2 regions of the Yersinia enterocolitica subsp. enterocolitica genome follow, and region 2 is predicted to be linked to the other one. Evidence: predicted binding sites of a transcription regulator. Region 2 holds the regulator's gene; the other holds the start of a gene.

Region 1 (8,381 bases), 1.0 Mb from region 2:
TTTGAAGTGGTATCTTCACGGCTGAAAAGCGAATACAACGTCGAAGCGGTGTATGAATCCGTTAACGTCTCAACTGCGCGTTGGGTTGAATGTGACGATGTGAAGAAATTCGAAGAGTTTAAACGCAAGAATGAGGTTAACCTGGCACTGGATGGTGGTGATAATTTGAGCTATATCGCCCCTACGATGGTCAATCTCAATATTACACAAGAGCGTTACCCGGAAGTGCGTTTCCGTAAAACTCGCGAACATTAATCAAGCCGCAAGCCGCATTCTATCGGGGCACTCAGTGCTCCGATTCATTAATTTTCCTCATTATTTTCTCTCTAAGATTACTCCTACTTAATGATAATATTCCGAATTTAGTCCTATTCCGACTGTTATTCTTCTGAAATGCTCTATCTTTATAGATACCAGCGGGATTGACCGGCATCAACTTTGGCTTAGTTAACCTGCAATAATCGTAAAGTATTCATCAAATGCCCACCCATATAAGGTGGCGTAAGGATCCGAAAGCTGGGGTGTGACTCCTGTTCTGGATTCAAAACAAAAAAGGAAGAAATCGATGACAAACACAAAATTTGCCCGTTCAATGATGGCTGTTGTTTTAGGTACCGCACTGGTGAGTGGCAGCGTATTTGCTGAAGAGACTATGCTCAATAAAGCCGACAACGTGGTAGACAGCACCGGTGCGAAGCTCGATAGCTCCATGAAGAAAGTTGATAATTATATGGGTGATAGCGCTGCAACGGCTAAAGTAAAAAGCGCGTTGTTAGAAGAGAAAACCCTTAAAAGCACTGATATCTCAGTCGAAACCAACCATGGTGTTGTCACACTGACTGGTTTTGTGACGTCTCAGGCCGAAGCCGAAACTGCGGTTGATATTGCCAAAAATGTTGAAGGCGTAAAATCTGTTAGCGACAAACTGCATGTAAAAGACCAGAAATCACAATCAGTTAGTGAATACGCTGGTGATGCGGCAACCACCAGTTCAATTAAAGCCAAATTACTGGCTGATGACATCGTACCGTCACGTAAGATTAAAGTAGAAACCACTGATGGCGTGGTGCAGTTATCCGGTAATGTTGAAAATAAAGCTCAGGCCGAACGTGCCGAAAGTATTGCTAAAGCCGTTAATGGCGTAAAAAGCGTTAAAAACGACCTCAGTATCAAGCCTTAATTATTATACGGCTGATGGGTATTTCGTGGGGCCACAATATAACCTGCGAAATACCCTTTAATAAGTCTGTCAGCCAAATAATTCATCCAATATATCCAAAATAATACGACTTCTGTCAGATACGCTACTGTTAAATAGACAGAAGAGTTAAAGAGTGATTTTTGAACGCGAGTTTACATACCCTAAATCATTCGAGTTGCAGGAAGGCGGCAAGCGAGTGAGTCCCGATGAGCTTACATTGGTAAGTGATTCGGGTGATAGAGTGCAGCTAACACACCTGTAGCTTGAAGTATGAAGGGTATAAAGTCATTTTTTTAAACGGGAAGGAGAAGCTTATGTTTCGCTGGGGCATTATATTTCTGGTTATTGCGTTAATCGCAGCGGCATTAGGTTTTGGTGGGCTAGCCGGTACGGCAGCCTGGGCTGCTAAAGTTGTTTTCGTTGTCGGTATTATTCTATTCCTCATCAGTTTGTTTACAGGACGTAAGCGCCTTTAGTTAGGTGTAAGGGTTACAGCAAAGGTAAGAAGGGGTATCCTCATCACCTGCTGTAACGGAATTAAGGATGGATGGTGGGATACAGAATACCTATCACGCTCGGTAATATTGAGCCACTCGCCTATAAACCATACCAACCCGGTAAAATGGCGTTGGTTTGCGAGGGCGGCGGGCAGCGGGGAATTTTTACAGCCGGTGTGCTGGATGAATTCCAGCGCGCCCGCTTTAACCCTTTTGATCTGATGATCGGCACCTCTGCGGGCGCGCAAAATCTCTCTGCTTTTATCTGCGGCCAACCCGGCTACGCGCGGCGCGTGATTACCCGTTATACCACTACAGCTAACTTCTTTAATCCACTGCGTTTTGTGCGTGGCGGTCATCTGATTGATCTCGATTGGCTGGTGGATATCACCTCACAACAATTGCCATTGGCAATGGATCAAGCCGAACAGCATCTACGCGAGGGCCGTGAGTTTCTCATGTGTGCTTGCCGCAGTGATGATTTCGAACCTACCTATATCTCTCCGACGAAAGAAAGCTGGTTACCGGCGATTAAGGCTTCCAGTGCTATTCCGGGCCTATATCGGCAAGGAGTTGATTTAGATGGGGTAAGTTATCTTGATGGCGGTATTAGTGATGCTATTCCGGTTGAAGAAGCTTATCGCCGTGGGGCCGATACGATTGTCGTTATCCGCACTGTACCTTCGCAGGCTTATTACACGCCGCAATGGATGAAGCGAATGGAGCATTGGCTGAGTGAGAGTAGCTTGCAGCAACTGGTGCGAATTATGCAGCAGCATGAGCAGAGTTATCATCGTATTCAGCAATTTATTGAAAAACCGCCGGGTGACTTGCGCATTTTCGAGATTTTCCCGCCTAAGCCGCTGGCCAGTAATGCTTTGGGGAGTCGAATCCCTGCGTTGAATCGGGACTATCATTTAGGGCGTCGCTGTGGCCGCTATTTTCTGGCAACCGTAGGGCACTGGCTACTACCGCGAGATCAGCAAGATCAGTCTGAGATCAACAGTGGAAAAACGTCGATCCCCCTTTCCCGCCGAATGATCCAGCCGCAAGATATTAACCAGCCAGATGATATGGCTGACTTGATTGACAATGATGATTCTTCATTTGCTATCACTCAATCACCGGAGATTACCGCGCCTGCAAATGCTACAAAAGCCTCGGATCATCATCTTCCACCTCAGATGACGGTAGCAGACAGCGGGTTGATTATTCCGACAGTGACTCGGAGCAAGAAAAAGCCATTACAAGCGGAGATTATTTTGCCGTCAGATGTGGCGAAAACCAAGGGTGATACCGCGTAATGGCAGTGATTAGCGGGCAAATGCCCTATTTTATCGATACACATTGTCACTTTGATTTTCCCCCTTTCCGTGGTGCGGAAGTGGCCAGCTTATTGAGTGCTGGGCAAGCGAATGTTAGACAAATTATTGTGCCTGCCGTCAGTGCGGATTATTTCCCGCGTATTCTCGATTTGGCAGCGAATTATCCGCCATTATTTGCCGCACTGGGCATGCATCCGCTTTATATTGCGCAGCATCAAGACGCCGCTTTAGCCACCCTGGCCTCAGCACTGGCGATTAAAACAGAAAAATTGGTGGCGGTGGGGGAGATTGGCCTGGATCTCTATATGGATGAGCCGCAGTTACCCCGGCAATTGGCACTCTTGAACGCCCAGTTAAAATTGGCCAAACAGTATGATCTTCCAGTAATTTTGCATTCGCGTCGTTCGCACGATCAGCTGGCTTCAGCATTGCGTAAAGCTGCCTTGCCACGTACGGGAGTGGTTCACGGCTTTGCGGGTAGTTTAGCTCAGGCACAGGCATTCATTCGCTTGGGTTATTATATTGGGGTGGGCGGAACCATCACTTATGAGCGGGCGCAGAAAACCCGTAATGTCATGGCGGCATTACCGTTATCTGCATTATTACTGGAGACAGACGCGCCGGATATGCCACTAGCTGGTTTTCAAGGTCAACCCAATCGACCAGAGCGAGCGGCTAATGTATTCGCTGCATTGTGTGAGTTACGTCAAGAAGCACCACTCGATATTGCTACTCAGCTTTTGCTCAATAGCCAGCGTTTATTTCATTTACCTTCAGCCGATCAATCCACACTTTAGGTTTTGACGCTCCCATACAAACCACGCTAATAGTTAGCAAAATACGCGTTCTTACCATTTTGATGTGATATCCGTCACGTTAATAGCTTTGCGGTTACTTTTAGTTGTGTTTATTTGTGACAGAGATTGTTTGATCACCAGATCATGCCGGTATAATCCACCAACATTATTTTAATACAAATTATTAACAGGATTATCGGCATGCTCATGAGTTTGGTCGGAATGGCAGTACTGATATTAATAGCCGTACTTCTTTCAAGTAATTTTAGGGCGATTAATATTCGCACTGTAGTTGGGGCATTTATTATTCAGGTCGGCATTGGCGCGCTGGTTTTATATGTACCGGTAGGGCGTCGTATTCTGGGTGGCATGTCTGAAGGCGTCGCGAATGTTATTGCTTACGGCAATGACGGGATTTCATTTATGTTTGGCGGTTTGGTTTCCGACAAAATGTTTGAAGTTTTTGGCGGTGGCGGTTTTGTATTTGCCTTGCGAGTCTTGCCCGTCATTGTATTCTTCTCCTCATTAATCGCCGTTTTATATTATATCGGCGTTATGCAATTGGTGATTAAAGTCTTGGGTGGTGGATTACAAAAACTATTGGGGACTTCGCGTACTGAATCTCTTTCTGCCACAGCCAATATTTTTGTCGGCCAGACTGAAGCCCCATTAGTGGTGCGCCCCTATATTGCCACCATGACCCAATCCGAATTATTTGCGGTAATGTGCGGTGGTTTGGCTTCGGTCGCCGGTTCTGTATTAGCCGGTTATGCGCAAATGGGTGTGCCGTTGGAATATCTGATTGCCGCCTCCTTTATGGCTGCACCTGGTGGGTTATTGTTTGCCAAACTGATGGTGCCAGAGACCGAAAAAACCCGTGATAATGTTGATGCGGCCACACTGATTGCTGAAGATGACCGACCGGCTAACATCATTGATGCTGCGGCGTCTGGCGCGGCGTCGGGTCTACAATTGGCACTGAATGTCGGGGCGATGCTACTGGCCTTTATTGCATTGATTGCATTGCTAAATGGTATTCTGGGCGGCATCGGCGGCTGGTTCGACTATCCGCAACTTTCGATGGAATTGATTTTGGGCTGGGTATTCTCACCAATTGCATATCTGATCGGTATTCCGTGGAGCGAGGCGATGGTGGCAGGTTCCTTTATCGGCCAGAAGATCATTGTGAATGAATTCGTGGCATTTATGAATTTCGGTCAGTATCTACAGGCCGAAGAGCTGGTGCGCTCTGCCGGTTTGCAGGTGCTTTCTGAACATTCTAAAGCCATTATTTCCTTCGCGCTGTGTGGTTTTGCCAACTTATCCTCTGTCGCCATCTTGTTGGGTGGATTAGGTAGCATGGCCCCTAACCGCCGCCACGATATCGCGCGCTTTGGTTTAAAGGCGGTGGCGGCAGGTACTTTATCGAACTTGATGAGTGCCACCATCGCCGGCTTTTTCCTGGCATTATAATTTTGCCCATGGGCCATCTTGATGAGATGGCCCATAATCCTGCGTATTTTCCGCCCATAAGCTATCCTTGATGCGAGTGGGCGTTTACTGGCTGAAAGCTATAAATCAGGTTATTTTGTGACTCTAATCACATATAATATCGGCGCGTTACAAGTTACTATTGATTAATGTGAATTTGAACACATCTCATGTGCTGATAACGTGTTCAAATAGAGCTATAAGTTAGTGCGGTGAGATGGATCTCAATTGCCACCCAGATGGGGCTATCTTCAAGGAACCAAGTCCGCTCGCCAACGTATTGAGCTTAGAACCATTCGGCTCATAAATAAATGCTCAGCTTTGGCAAGGTGCTGGGGCTGAAATAGTGTTGGAGAGTTTTATGACCGATTTAACCGCCTGCGCGAATCTCAATGATTATGCCAAACGCGCGCTGAGTTTAATGGATTTAACCACCCTGAATGACGACGATACCGACGATAAGGTTATTGCTCTGTGTCATCAGGCTAAAAGCCCTGCCGGTAATACCGCGGCAATCTGTATTTATCCTCGCTTTATTCCTATTGCGCGTAAAACATTACGTGAGCAGGGAACGTCTGAAATCCGCATAGCAACGGTCACCAATTTCCCTCACGGCAATGATGATATTGCCATCGCGCTGGCTGAAACCCGTGCGGCGATTGCCTATGGTGCTGATGAAGTGGATGTGGTTTTCCCCTATCGCGCCTTAATGGCCGGTAACGATAAAGTCGGTTTTGAATTGGTGAAACAGTGCAAAGAAGCCTGTGCTGACGCCAATGTATTGCTGAAAGTTATCATCGAAACCGGTGAGTTGAAGCAGGAACATTTGATTCGTCAGGCCTCCGAGATTGCTATCAATGCTGGGGCTGATTTCATCAAAACCTCCACCGGTAAAGTGCCAGTTAATGCCACGTTGGAAAGTGCTGGCATCATGATGCGTACCATTCGTGACTTGGGTGTGGCGAAAACAGTTGGTTTTAAACCTGCGGGTGGTGTGCGCACCGCGGAAGACGCGGCACAATTCCTACAGTTGGCGGATCAATTGATGGGTGAAGGCTGGGCTGATGCTCGCCACTTCCGTTTCGGTGCTTCCAGTCTGTTAGGTAGCTTGTTGACGACATTGGGTCATCAGAGCAACAGCAAAACTACCGGCTACTAATCATTATCTCAGTCATTGAACTGAGCAGATGCACTGCGGGCTATTTTGTCCGCTGTGCTGCTTTTATTTCATAAGCAGGGGGATACCTTGTTTCTCGCACAAGAAATTATCCGTAAAAAACGTGACGGCCAGGCACTGAGCGAAGAAGAGATTCGTTTCTTTATTAATGGCATTCGCGATAACGTGGTTTCCGAAGGGCAAATTGCTGCTCTGGCGATGACCATTTATTTCCATGATATGAGCATGCCAGAACGTGTGGCGCTCACTATGGCAATGCGTGATTCTGGCACTGTGCTGAACTGGAAGAGCCTAAACCTTAATGGCCCGATGGTGGACAAGCACTCCACCGGCGGCGTGGGTGATGTGACTTCCTTGATGCTCGGCCCAATGGTAGCGGCCTGCGGCGGCTATGTACCGATGATCTCGGGTCGTGGCTTGGGTCATACCGGCGGAACATTGGACAAACTGGAAGCGATTCCTGGTTTTGATATTTTCCCCGACGACAGCGCCTTTCGCAAAATCATTCAGGATGTCGGCGTCGCCATCATCGGGCAAACCAGCTCACTGGCACCGGCGGATAAGCGCTTTTATGCCACTCGCGATATCACTGCCACGGTGGATTCCATCCCACTGATTACCGCTTCTATTTTGGCTAAAAAACTGGCTGAAGGGTTGGATGCGCTGGTGATGGATGTCAAAGTGGGGTCGGGTGCATTTATGCCGACTTATCAGTTATCTGAGGACTTGGCCCAGGCCATTGTCAGTGTTGCTAATGGTGCGGGGTGCAAAACCACCGCGCTGCTGACCGACATGAATCAGGTATTGGCGTCCAGTGCCGGTAATGCGGTTGAAGTGCGCGAAGCGGTGCGCTTCCTGACTGGCGAATATCGTAACCCGCGTCTGCTGGAAGTCACCATGGCGCTATGTGTCGAGATGCTGCTATCCGGCGGCTTGGCGCAAAATGATGCCGATGCTCGTGCTAAGCTGCAAGCAGTATTGGATAACGGCAAAGCGGCGGAAATCTTCGGTCGCATGGTCGCTGCGCAAAAAGGCCCGAGCGATTTTGTCGAACGCTATGACAGTTACTTGCCAGCCGCCATGTTAAGCAAGCCCGTATTTGCTGAACGGTCAGGAATTATCACTGCTATGGATACCCGAGCATTAGGTATGGCCGTAGTTTCCCTTGGCGGTGGTCGCCGTCGGGCAACTGATCCTATTGACTACAGTGTGGGCCTGACCGAGATGGCCCGCTTGGGAGCCAGTGTTGATGGTCAACAGCCATTAGCGGTGATTCATGCCAACAATGAAGATGACTGGCAGCAGGCAGCAGATGCAGTACGTGCGGCAATCACATTAGGCCAAAAAGCACCGGAAGAAACCCCGGTGGTTTATCGCCGTATTACTGAATAAACACCATACTTTAAAGGTGCCGCACAGTGTGTGAACCTATGCAGGAGAAAATGATGAAACGTACATTTATTATGGTATTAGACTCATTTGGTATCGGCGCTAGCGCTGATGCTAACAAGTTTGGCGACGAAGGGGCTGACACTCTGGGCCACATCGCCGAGGCCTGCGCCCGTGGTGAAGCCGATATTGGCCGTAGTGGCCCATTGACACTGCCTAACCTGAGCCGCTTAGGGCTAGGTAAAGCCGCCGAAGAATCTACCGGTAAATTCCCGGTAGGGCTGGATAAGAATGCAGACATCATTGGTGCTTATGGGTATGCCAGTGAGTTATCTTCCGGTAAAGACACCCCATCGGGTCACTGGGAAATTGCCGGTGTACCGGTGTTATTCGACTGGGGCTATTTCAGTGATGTGGAGAATAGTTTCCCACAGGAATTGCTGGATAAACTGGTCAAACGCGCTAATTTGCCGGGCTATTTGGGTAATTGCCACTCTTCAGGCA
Region 2 (8,381 bases):
GGTGACAAGCTGGGCACTTTGCCCTAAAAATAACCATTAACAAGAAAAAACAGACCGTTTAAGCCCGCCCACTGAGGATCTAACCCCATGGAGTTACAGCTAATATGTCAATTAAACATCCGGTTATAGCCGTCACCGGCTCAAGTGGCGCAGGGACAACCACCACCAGTCTGGCGTTTCGCAAAATTTTTCAGCAATTGAATATCCGTGCAGCGCAAATTGAAGGTGACAGCTTCCATCGCTATACCCGTCCTGAAATGGATACCGTCATCCGTAAGGCACGGGATCAAGGCCGACATATTAGCTATTTTGGCCCAGAAGCCAATGACTTTGGTCAGTTAGAAGAGAGTGTGTCGCAATACGGCGAGCATGGAACTGGGCGCTCACGTAAGTATCTCCATACCTATGATGAAGCCGTGCCCTATAACCAGATCCCAGGCACATTCACCCCTTGGGAGGCGCTGCCGGAACCCACTGATGTGCTGTTTTATGAAGGGCTGCACGGCGGGGTCGTGACCGAACATCATGATGTCGCAAAACATGTCGACTTGCTGGTCGGCGTGGTACCGATAGTCAACCTGGAGTGGATTCAGAAATTAGTCCGCGATACCGGGGAGCGCGGCCATTCCCGTGAAGCGGTGATGGATTCCGTGGTGCGGTCCATGGATGACTACATTAACTACATTACGCCACAGTTCTCACGCACCCATATTAACTTCCAACGCGTTCCGACGGTTGATACCTCTAATCCATTTGCCGCCAAAGCCATTCCGTCACTGGATGAAAGTTTTGTCGTCATTCACTTCAGAGGTTTGGATCAAATCGATTTCCCTTACTTGCTCGCAATGTTGCAAGGGTCGTTTATTTCCAATATCAATACATTGGTGGTACCCGGCGGGAAGATGGGGCTGGCAATGGAGCTGATTATGGCGCCGTTGGTGCAGCAACTACTGGAAGGCAAAAAAATAGGCTAATCTCCTTCGTCCTTGGCGTTGCAGTAAAGCAATTGTTGGAAAGAAAAAATAATTTGATGCTATCCCAACCCAAAGTAGTTGGGGCTGCAGGTAGGCGGCAAGCGAACTCATCCCGATGAGCTTACATAAGTAAGTGATTCGGGTGAGCGAGCGCAGCTAACAACCCTGCAGCTTCAAGTACGAAGGGTTTGCTTAGGCGATGTCACGGATTTCAAAACTGTGGGTAATAGTCGCCGCTTTCCCCAACATTAAAGAAACCGAGCAATACTTCTCAGCCGAAAGCTCAACCGCACGCTCAACGATTTTATCCGTCAAACCTTTGCCGCTGACAATAAAATGCAGGTTAATTTGCGTAAACAGGCGCGGTGCTTCTTCCCGGCGCTGCGAGGTTAATGTCACTTCGCAATCGCGCACATCGTTACGCCCTTTCTGTAAGATAGAAACGACATCAATTGCACTACAGCCACCGGCCGACATTAACAACATTTCCATCGGACTGGGGGCTTTGTCTCCAGCATTCCCATCCATTAAAACTTGATGACCTGAAGCGGACTCACCTAAAAATGTTAGCCCTTCAACCCACTTTACACGTGCCTGCATAACTCTTGCTCCCGGTTAAATTTTCCGATTCAGACTACCCTTTCATTTACAAACTGGCAATGTAACCCGATGTTCATCATGCTGAAGCGATACAACACAAGACACTAGCCTCATCCTGTGCTACAAACAGAACCGAAAGTATTGTTTTTAGAATTAAATAGGGTAGCTTCTCAATACTCAGTGAAGGGTTTCTATCCGGTACCTATCTTGGCTATACCTTTCGGCAGTTGAGCAAATTAATATGCTAAGAGAAAGTGTATTTTATAAGCACGCCGTACAGGGAACTCTGAGCCCTGTTAAGTTAGGCAGCGATAACAACAGAGGATAACAGCGAATGGTTCTCGGCAAGCCACAAACAGACCCGACTCTCGAATGGTTCCTGTCTCATTGCCATATCCACAAATATCCATCGAAGAGTACGCTAATTCACCAAGGTGAAAAGGCCGAAACACTTTACTACATCGTGAAAGGCTCCGTTGCGGTGCTGATCAAAGATGAAGAAGGTAAAGAGATGATTCTCTCCTATCTCAACCAGGGAGATTTCATCGGCGAACTTGGATTATTTGAAGAAGGCCAAGAACGTAGTGCCTGGGTCAGAGCAAAAACTGCCTGTGAAGTGGCTGAAATTTCTTACAAAAAATTCCGCCAGTTAATTCAGGTCAATCCAGATATCTTGATGCGCCTGTCTTCACAAATGGCGAATCGCTTACAGATAACATCTGAGAAAGTGGGTAACCTTGCTTTCCTTGATGTGACTGGACGCATTGCACAAACGCTGCTTAATCTGGCAAAACAACCTGATGCCATGACCCACCCAGATGGGATGCAGATAAAGATTACCCGCCAGGAAATTGGTCAAATAGTTGGCTGCTCCCGCGAAACTGTGGGGCGGATACTAAAAATGCTGGAAGATCAAAATCTGATCTCCGCACACGGTAAAACGATTGTCGTTTACGGCACCCGTTAATTCCCTATAAACCGGTGCTGCTACTTCGGCACCGGTTTTCTTTTGTGTGATTAATAAATTTCTGGGGCCTACATGAAATGGCAACGGCTTATTTATCATCCTGAAGTTAATTATGCGCTCCGCCAAACACTGGTTCTCTGCTTACCGGCGGCATTGGGGTTTGCCGTGGGGGAATTGCGGCTGGGGTTGATGTTCTCCCTGATACCCGCCTGCTGTAATATTGCTTCGCTCGATACTCCCCATCAACATTTCTTCCGGCGGCTGATTGTCGGCGGGACACTCTTTACCTTCAGTAGTTTTCTGACTCAACAATTACTGCTGTGGGATATCCCATTACCGGTGGTGATGCTTGGTCTCGCATTAACGTTGGGGGTAAGTGGTGCTATCAGCCAGCTCAACGGCCGGTTGCTCCCGGCAGCGTTGATCGCCGCTATTTTTAGTCTCAGCATGGTAGGCCGTGCGCCTATTTGGCAAGCGCCATTGATGTGTGCCGTGGGGACTCTCTGGTACGGGGTATTTACCTGGCTATGGTTTCGGTTATGTAAAGACCAGCCCATCCGTGAGCCACTGAGCCAGCTTTATCATCTGTTGGCCGATTATTGCGATGCTGCCTACTCTTTGCTTGGTCAGCACCAGGATGCGGAAAAAGCGATGCCAGCCCTGCTGGATAGGCAGCAAGGTATTATGGATAAAATTAACCAACTTTATCAACAGTTTAATCTACTACCCAATGCCACCAAAAAAGAGCAAAAGCGGCTACTGATACTCTTTCAGATGGCGCTTGATTTGCAGGAACATATCACTGCGGCGATGAATCAGTCAGAAAAGGCGCAAGAGCTGATAGAGCAGAGTTCAATAGAAGCCATCCTTGAACGTAATGTGCAGATTATCTCAACACAAATGCGCACCATCGCCGATAATATTCTCTATCACCACCGCGCGAAGACCCATTTCAGTGCCGGTGATGCGCTGGTCGAGCTGGAAGAGGTTGCCCAGCAACATCCTGATAATCCGGTGGCACAATTCTGCTATTACCATATCAGCCACATTACCCAGATCCTGAGCGATCAGCGCCCGCAATATGACCGCGATTTGATGTCAAGCCAACTATCTCAACCATTCTGGCCAGCGCTTGTTGGCTATCTATCATTTAAATCCAGCGCATTACGTGATGCAGGCCGCATGGGCGTAACGCTGGCAGCGGGCAGTTATATTGGTAGCCTGATCCATCTGCCTAAACCTTATTGGATTTTACTCACCATCATGTTGGTGACGCAAAACGGCTATAACGCCACTAAAATTCGGATTCACCACCGAGCCTTGGGCACTCTGATTGGGCTGTTACTCGCCGCGGCCCTGCTGCATTTTCAAATGCCGGAAGGGACTACGCTGAGCATTATGTTGCTCATCACATTGATAGCCTATCTGGTTCAGCGCAAAAACTATGGCTGGTCAGTCATCTTTAGAACCATCACTACAGTGTATATCTTGCAATTATTGACCGGAGAGGGCGCCGACTTTTTAGTTCCACGATTGCTGGATACCTTAATCGGCTGTGCATTGGCCTTCGCCAGCGCACTATGGCTGTGGCCACAGTGGCAAAGCGGTTTGCTGCGAAAGAATGCGCATCAAGCATTGGAGAGTTATCAGAAGATCCTGCGCATCCTACTGAAACCTAATCCAGATATCGGGCAACTCTCCTATGAACGCATTCAGGTGAACAAAGCCAGCAATGCGGTCCTGAGCTCACTGAATCAGGCCATGCAAGAACCCGGATTTAACTCAAAATATTTGGCCGACATGCGCCTATGGGCTACTCATAGCGAGCTTATTGTTGGGCATATCAATGAGATGACCATCCTGACTCGCGCTTACCCATTGGAAGAATCACCGCTAGAATCAGATAAACGCCACATTCAGCTGACTGTTAAATTGGCGGAAGAATATTTACAGCTTTGTGAGATGGCGATTCAGCAATGCCAGCAACGATTGGAATCGGATAACAGTGAGGGGAATAACGATTTTGTGCAAATGCCAGACATCGATCCTGATACACAAATATCTGAATCGGAACGCAATTTACGGCGTATCTTGTCACATCTCAGTGTAATGCATACCGTTTCATCTCTGGCATGGCAACAACAGCCGCACCACGGTATTTGGCGTCGGCGCAAGTTGCACAGCAAAGCGTAAAAATAAAGAGGCCAAAAAGCCTCAGACTGCTGACAAACTCCAACGACTCGATCTTGCAAGGTGAGGACAGGTAGAAGAGTAAAGCGTCCGCGCCACGGATGGCGCGGGTCGAGCCATCAGGGACGATTTTACGGCGTCTTTACGATCTGCCTGTTTTCACCGATACGGGCACTTTGTCATTAACCTCAGGCCAAAAAGCCTCTTCATAATGCAAAGTTACCCTTGCACCAGGCTGGCAATAACATGTTCCAAACGCGCCATACCTTGCTGGATATCTTCTTGCTCAATCACCAGCGAAGGCGCTAAGCGCAATACATCTGGCCCGGCATTGAGGATCATCAAACCATTCGCTGCCGCGGCAGTCAGGAACTCCCGTGCACGACCATGATATTGCGGTGCTAATTCAGCGCCAATCAATAACCCCATGCCGCGAATATCACTGAACACATGATACTTGTTATTGATATCTTGCAGAGCTTGCACAAATAGGCCGTGGCGCTGTTCAATACCATTAAGTACCTCAGGGGTATTAATGACATCCAACGCGGCTTCTGCCACCGCACAGGCGAGAGGATTGCCGCCATAGGTGGTACCATGTGTCCCTACCGCCATCACCGATGCAATTTCTTCTGTGGTCAGCATCGCGCTGACAGGGAACCCGCCCCCCAGAGCTTTAGCTGTCGTGAGGATATCTGGCGTCACACCATAATGCATATAGGTAAACAGCTTACCGCTGCGCCCCATGCCGCTTTGCACTTCATCAAATACCAACAGCGCTTTATGTTGGTCACAAAGTGCACGTACCCCTTGCAGAAACTCAGGCGTGGCAGCAGTAATCCCACCTTCACCCTGAATAGGCTCCAGCACGACTGCACAAGTATGGTCATCCATGACAGCTTTTACCGCAGCCAAGTCATTAAACGGCACGTGGATAATATCCGCCGGTTTCGGGCCAAACCCATCGGAATACTTTGGCTGCCCGCCAACGGATACAGTAAACAGGGTGCGACCATGAAATGCATTATGGAACGCAATGATTTTAGTTTTATAAGGACTATGGCGTTCAATGGCGTAATGGCGAGCTAACTTAAACGCCGCCTCATTTGCCTCACCACCAGAGTTGGCGAAAAACACCCGATCGGCAAAGGTTGCTGCAATCAGTTTCTGGGCCAAACGCAGTGCTGGCTCATTGGTAAATACGTTACTGGTATGCCATAACATTTCACCTTGTTGATGCAATGCTGCCACCAGTGCCGGATGGCAATGACCCAAGGCAGTAACAGCAATTCCACCTGCAAAATCAATGTATTCAGTACCTTGTTGATCCCACACGCGGCTTCCTTTCCCTTTTACCGGGATAAACTGCGCGGGTGCATAAACAGGCAAAATAACCTGATCGAATGTACTGCGAGTTACTGCTAATTTATCTGCCATTACGCTATCCACCCTGGTAAACCATTGAGCTGCCAATTTCTGACATGTGAAAATATAATCACAAAATATGCATAAAAAATCACAATCAGGCAAACAAAAAATCAACCAATTGGTAAAGTAGATCTCAACAGATTAATTTTTAAGGAAATTATCTAATAATTGATGGCCTTGCTCGCTAAGAATACTCTCCGGATGAAACTGCACCCCCTCCAGTGGCAAGGTGCGATGACGGATACCCATAATCTCATCCATTACTCCGTCTTGTTCTGTCCATGCGGTCAATTCAAAACAATCAGGCAGTGAATCGGCGGCAATCACTAAAGAGTGATAACGAGTCACCGTTAGCGGCTGATTAAGCCCACGGAAAACACCCTGCCCACTGTGGCGAATTGCCGTGGTTTTACCGTGCATCACTTGTCGCGCCCGCACGATACGCGCCCCAAAAGCCTGCCCTAGCGCCTGATGACCCAGACAAACCCCCAGTATGGGTAATTTACCGGCAAAATGACGAATAGCATCCAGGGAGATCCCGGCCTCATTGGGGGTACAAGGGCCGGGGGAAATCACCAAATGAGAAGGTGATAGTTTTTCAATATCAGCCAGTTGCACTTCATCATTACGTTTAACCACCACCTCTGCGCCCAGCTCGCAAAAATACTGGTACAGGTTGTAGGTAAACGAATCGTAATTATCGATCAATAACAGCATTTCATATCCAAAAAATCAGGTTAGCGCTTGCGCCCACCAGTAATTGACCCCAGAACACCGCGCAAAATTTGTCGCCCCAGATCGCGCGCCATACTTTTAGCCGCAGTCTGAACGATACCATCTCGTTTGCCACCGCGTGGGCCTGTAGAACCAAATAGCAAATCATTCAGTCCATCCATCAATCCGCCACCCTGATTACTCGGCTGCTGCGAAGCTGTCGTACCATCTGGAGCCGCATCTCCCAAGGTGGAGGAACCGCCGGCGGATAACTTTTCATAAGCCGACTCGCGATCCACCATCTCTTCATAGCGGCCATACAGTGGTGAATGATTGATGGCGTGATTACGTGCTGCGGTGTCCAGTGCGCCCATTTTAGATTGTGGGGCAATCACCATAGCGCGCTCAACGATATTGGGCCGCCCTTTCTCATCAAGGAAGGAAATAAGTGCCTCACCGACACCCAGCTCGGTAATCACCTGTTCGGCGCTGAATGCCGGGTTCGCGCGCATGGTTTGCGCCGCAGATTTAACCGCCTTTTGATCCCGTGGAGTAAAAGCACGTAGAGCATGCTGCACGCGATTGCCCAATTGGCCGAGAATTTTATCAGGAATATCCAATGGATTTTGTGTCACGAAATAGATGCCAACCCCTTTTGAGCGAATCAGCCGTACCACTTGCTCAACTTTATCCACCAGCGCAGTCGGGGCATCGGTAAACAACAAATGGGCCTCATCAAAGAAAAAGACTAATTTAGGTTTATCGACATCACCAACTTCAGGTAATTGCTCAAAAAGTTCAGCTAGCAACCACAGCAGAAAAATTGCATACAGTTTGGGTTGATTAATCAGACGGTCAGCGGCCAGTAGATTGATAACCCCTTGCCCATTGCTGTCAGTTCGCATCAAGTCGTGAATGTCCAACATCGGCTCGCCAAAAAATTGGTTAGCGCCCTGCTCTTCTAAAGTCAGTAAACCGCGCTGGATAGCGCCAATCGAGGCGGGTGTAATATTGCCGTATTGAGTGCGGAACTGTTTTGCATTATCACCAACAAATTGCACGATAGCGCGTAAGTCTTTCATGTCCAGCAGCAGTAGGTTGTTGTCATCAGCAATTTTAAATACCAATTGCAGCACACCACTTTGCACTTCATTGAGATCAAGCAAACGTCCCAGCAGCAACGGGCCAAGATCGGAAATGGTGGCTCGGATTGGGTGGCCTTTTTCAGCGAAAATATCCCAAGGCACAATCGGGCAAGCTTGTGGTTGCCAGTCTGTCACCCCAATTGCCGCCAGTCGTGCTTGCAACTTTTCTGACTCAACACCTTCAACACCAATACCGGATAAATCGCCCTTCACATCAGCCAGAAACACCGGCACGCCAATGCGGGAAAATTGCTCGGCCATTTTTTGTAACGTGACGGTTTTACCCGTACCTGTCGCGCCAGTAATCAAGCCATGACGGTTTGCCAATGCCGATAAAATCACTAAATCCTGTGCCGGCTGTGC

The links. Region 2 encodes CRP, which controls carbon source genes, mostly activating them, when cyclic AMP is high. Its sites were predicted from a motif close to ATGTGANNNNNNTCACAT; they were not measured.
Positions count from the first base shown of each region.
Region 1: a site for CRP is predicted at 5,461-5,478, ahead of deoC (deoxyribose-phosphate aldolase). Genes of this name have one in related genera too.

Region 1 covers NZ_LR590469.1:4,000,709-4,009,089, forward strand. Annotated here, with positions in the region: gene prfC (peptide chain release factor 3) at 1-255, shown strand, start outside; gene osmY (molecular chaperone OsmY) at 566-1,180, shown strand; gene FGL26_RS18945 (DUF1328 domain-containing protein) at 1,516-1,677, shown strand; gene FGL26_RS18950 (patatin-like phospholipase family protein) at 1,749-3,002, shown strand; gene FGL26_RS18955 (metal-dependent hydrolase) at 3,023-3,820, shown strand; gene FGL26_RS18960 (NupC/NupG family nucleoside CNT transporter) at 4,022-5,293, shown strand; gene deoC (deoxyribose-phosphate aldolase) at 5,673-6,470, shown strand; gene deoA (thymidine phosphorylase) at 6,558-7,880, shown strand; gene deoB (phosphopentomutase) at 7,934-8,381, shown strand, end outside.
Region 2 covers NZ_LR590469.1:3,004,999-3,013,379, forward strand. Annotated here, with positions in the region: gene FGL26_RS14480 (phosphoribulokinase) at 105-974, shown strand; gene FGL26_RS14485 (OsmC family protein) at 1,167-1,574, opposite strand; gene crp (cAMP-activated global transcriptional regulator CRP) at 1,909-2,541, shown strand; gene FGL26_RS14495 (YccS/YhfK family putative transporter) at 2,614-4,734, shown strand; gene argD (bifunctional acetylornithine/succinyldiaminopimelate transaminase) at 4,951-6,168, opposite strand; gene FGL26_RS14510 (aminodeoxychorismate synthase component II) at 6,301-6,876, opposite strand; gene FGL26_RS14515 (helicase HerA-like domain-containing protein) at 6,897-8,381, opposite strand, start outside.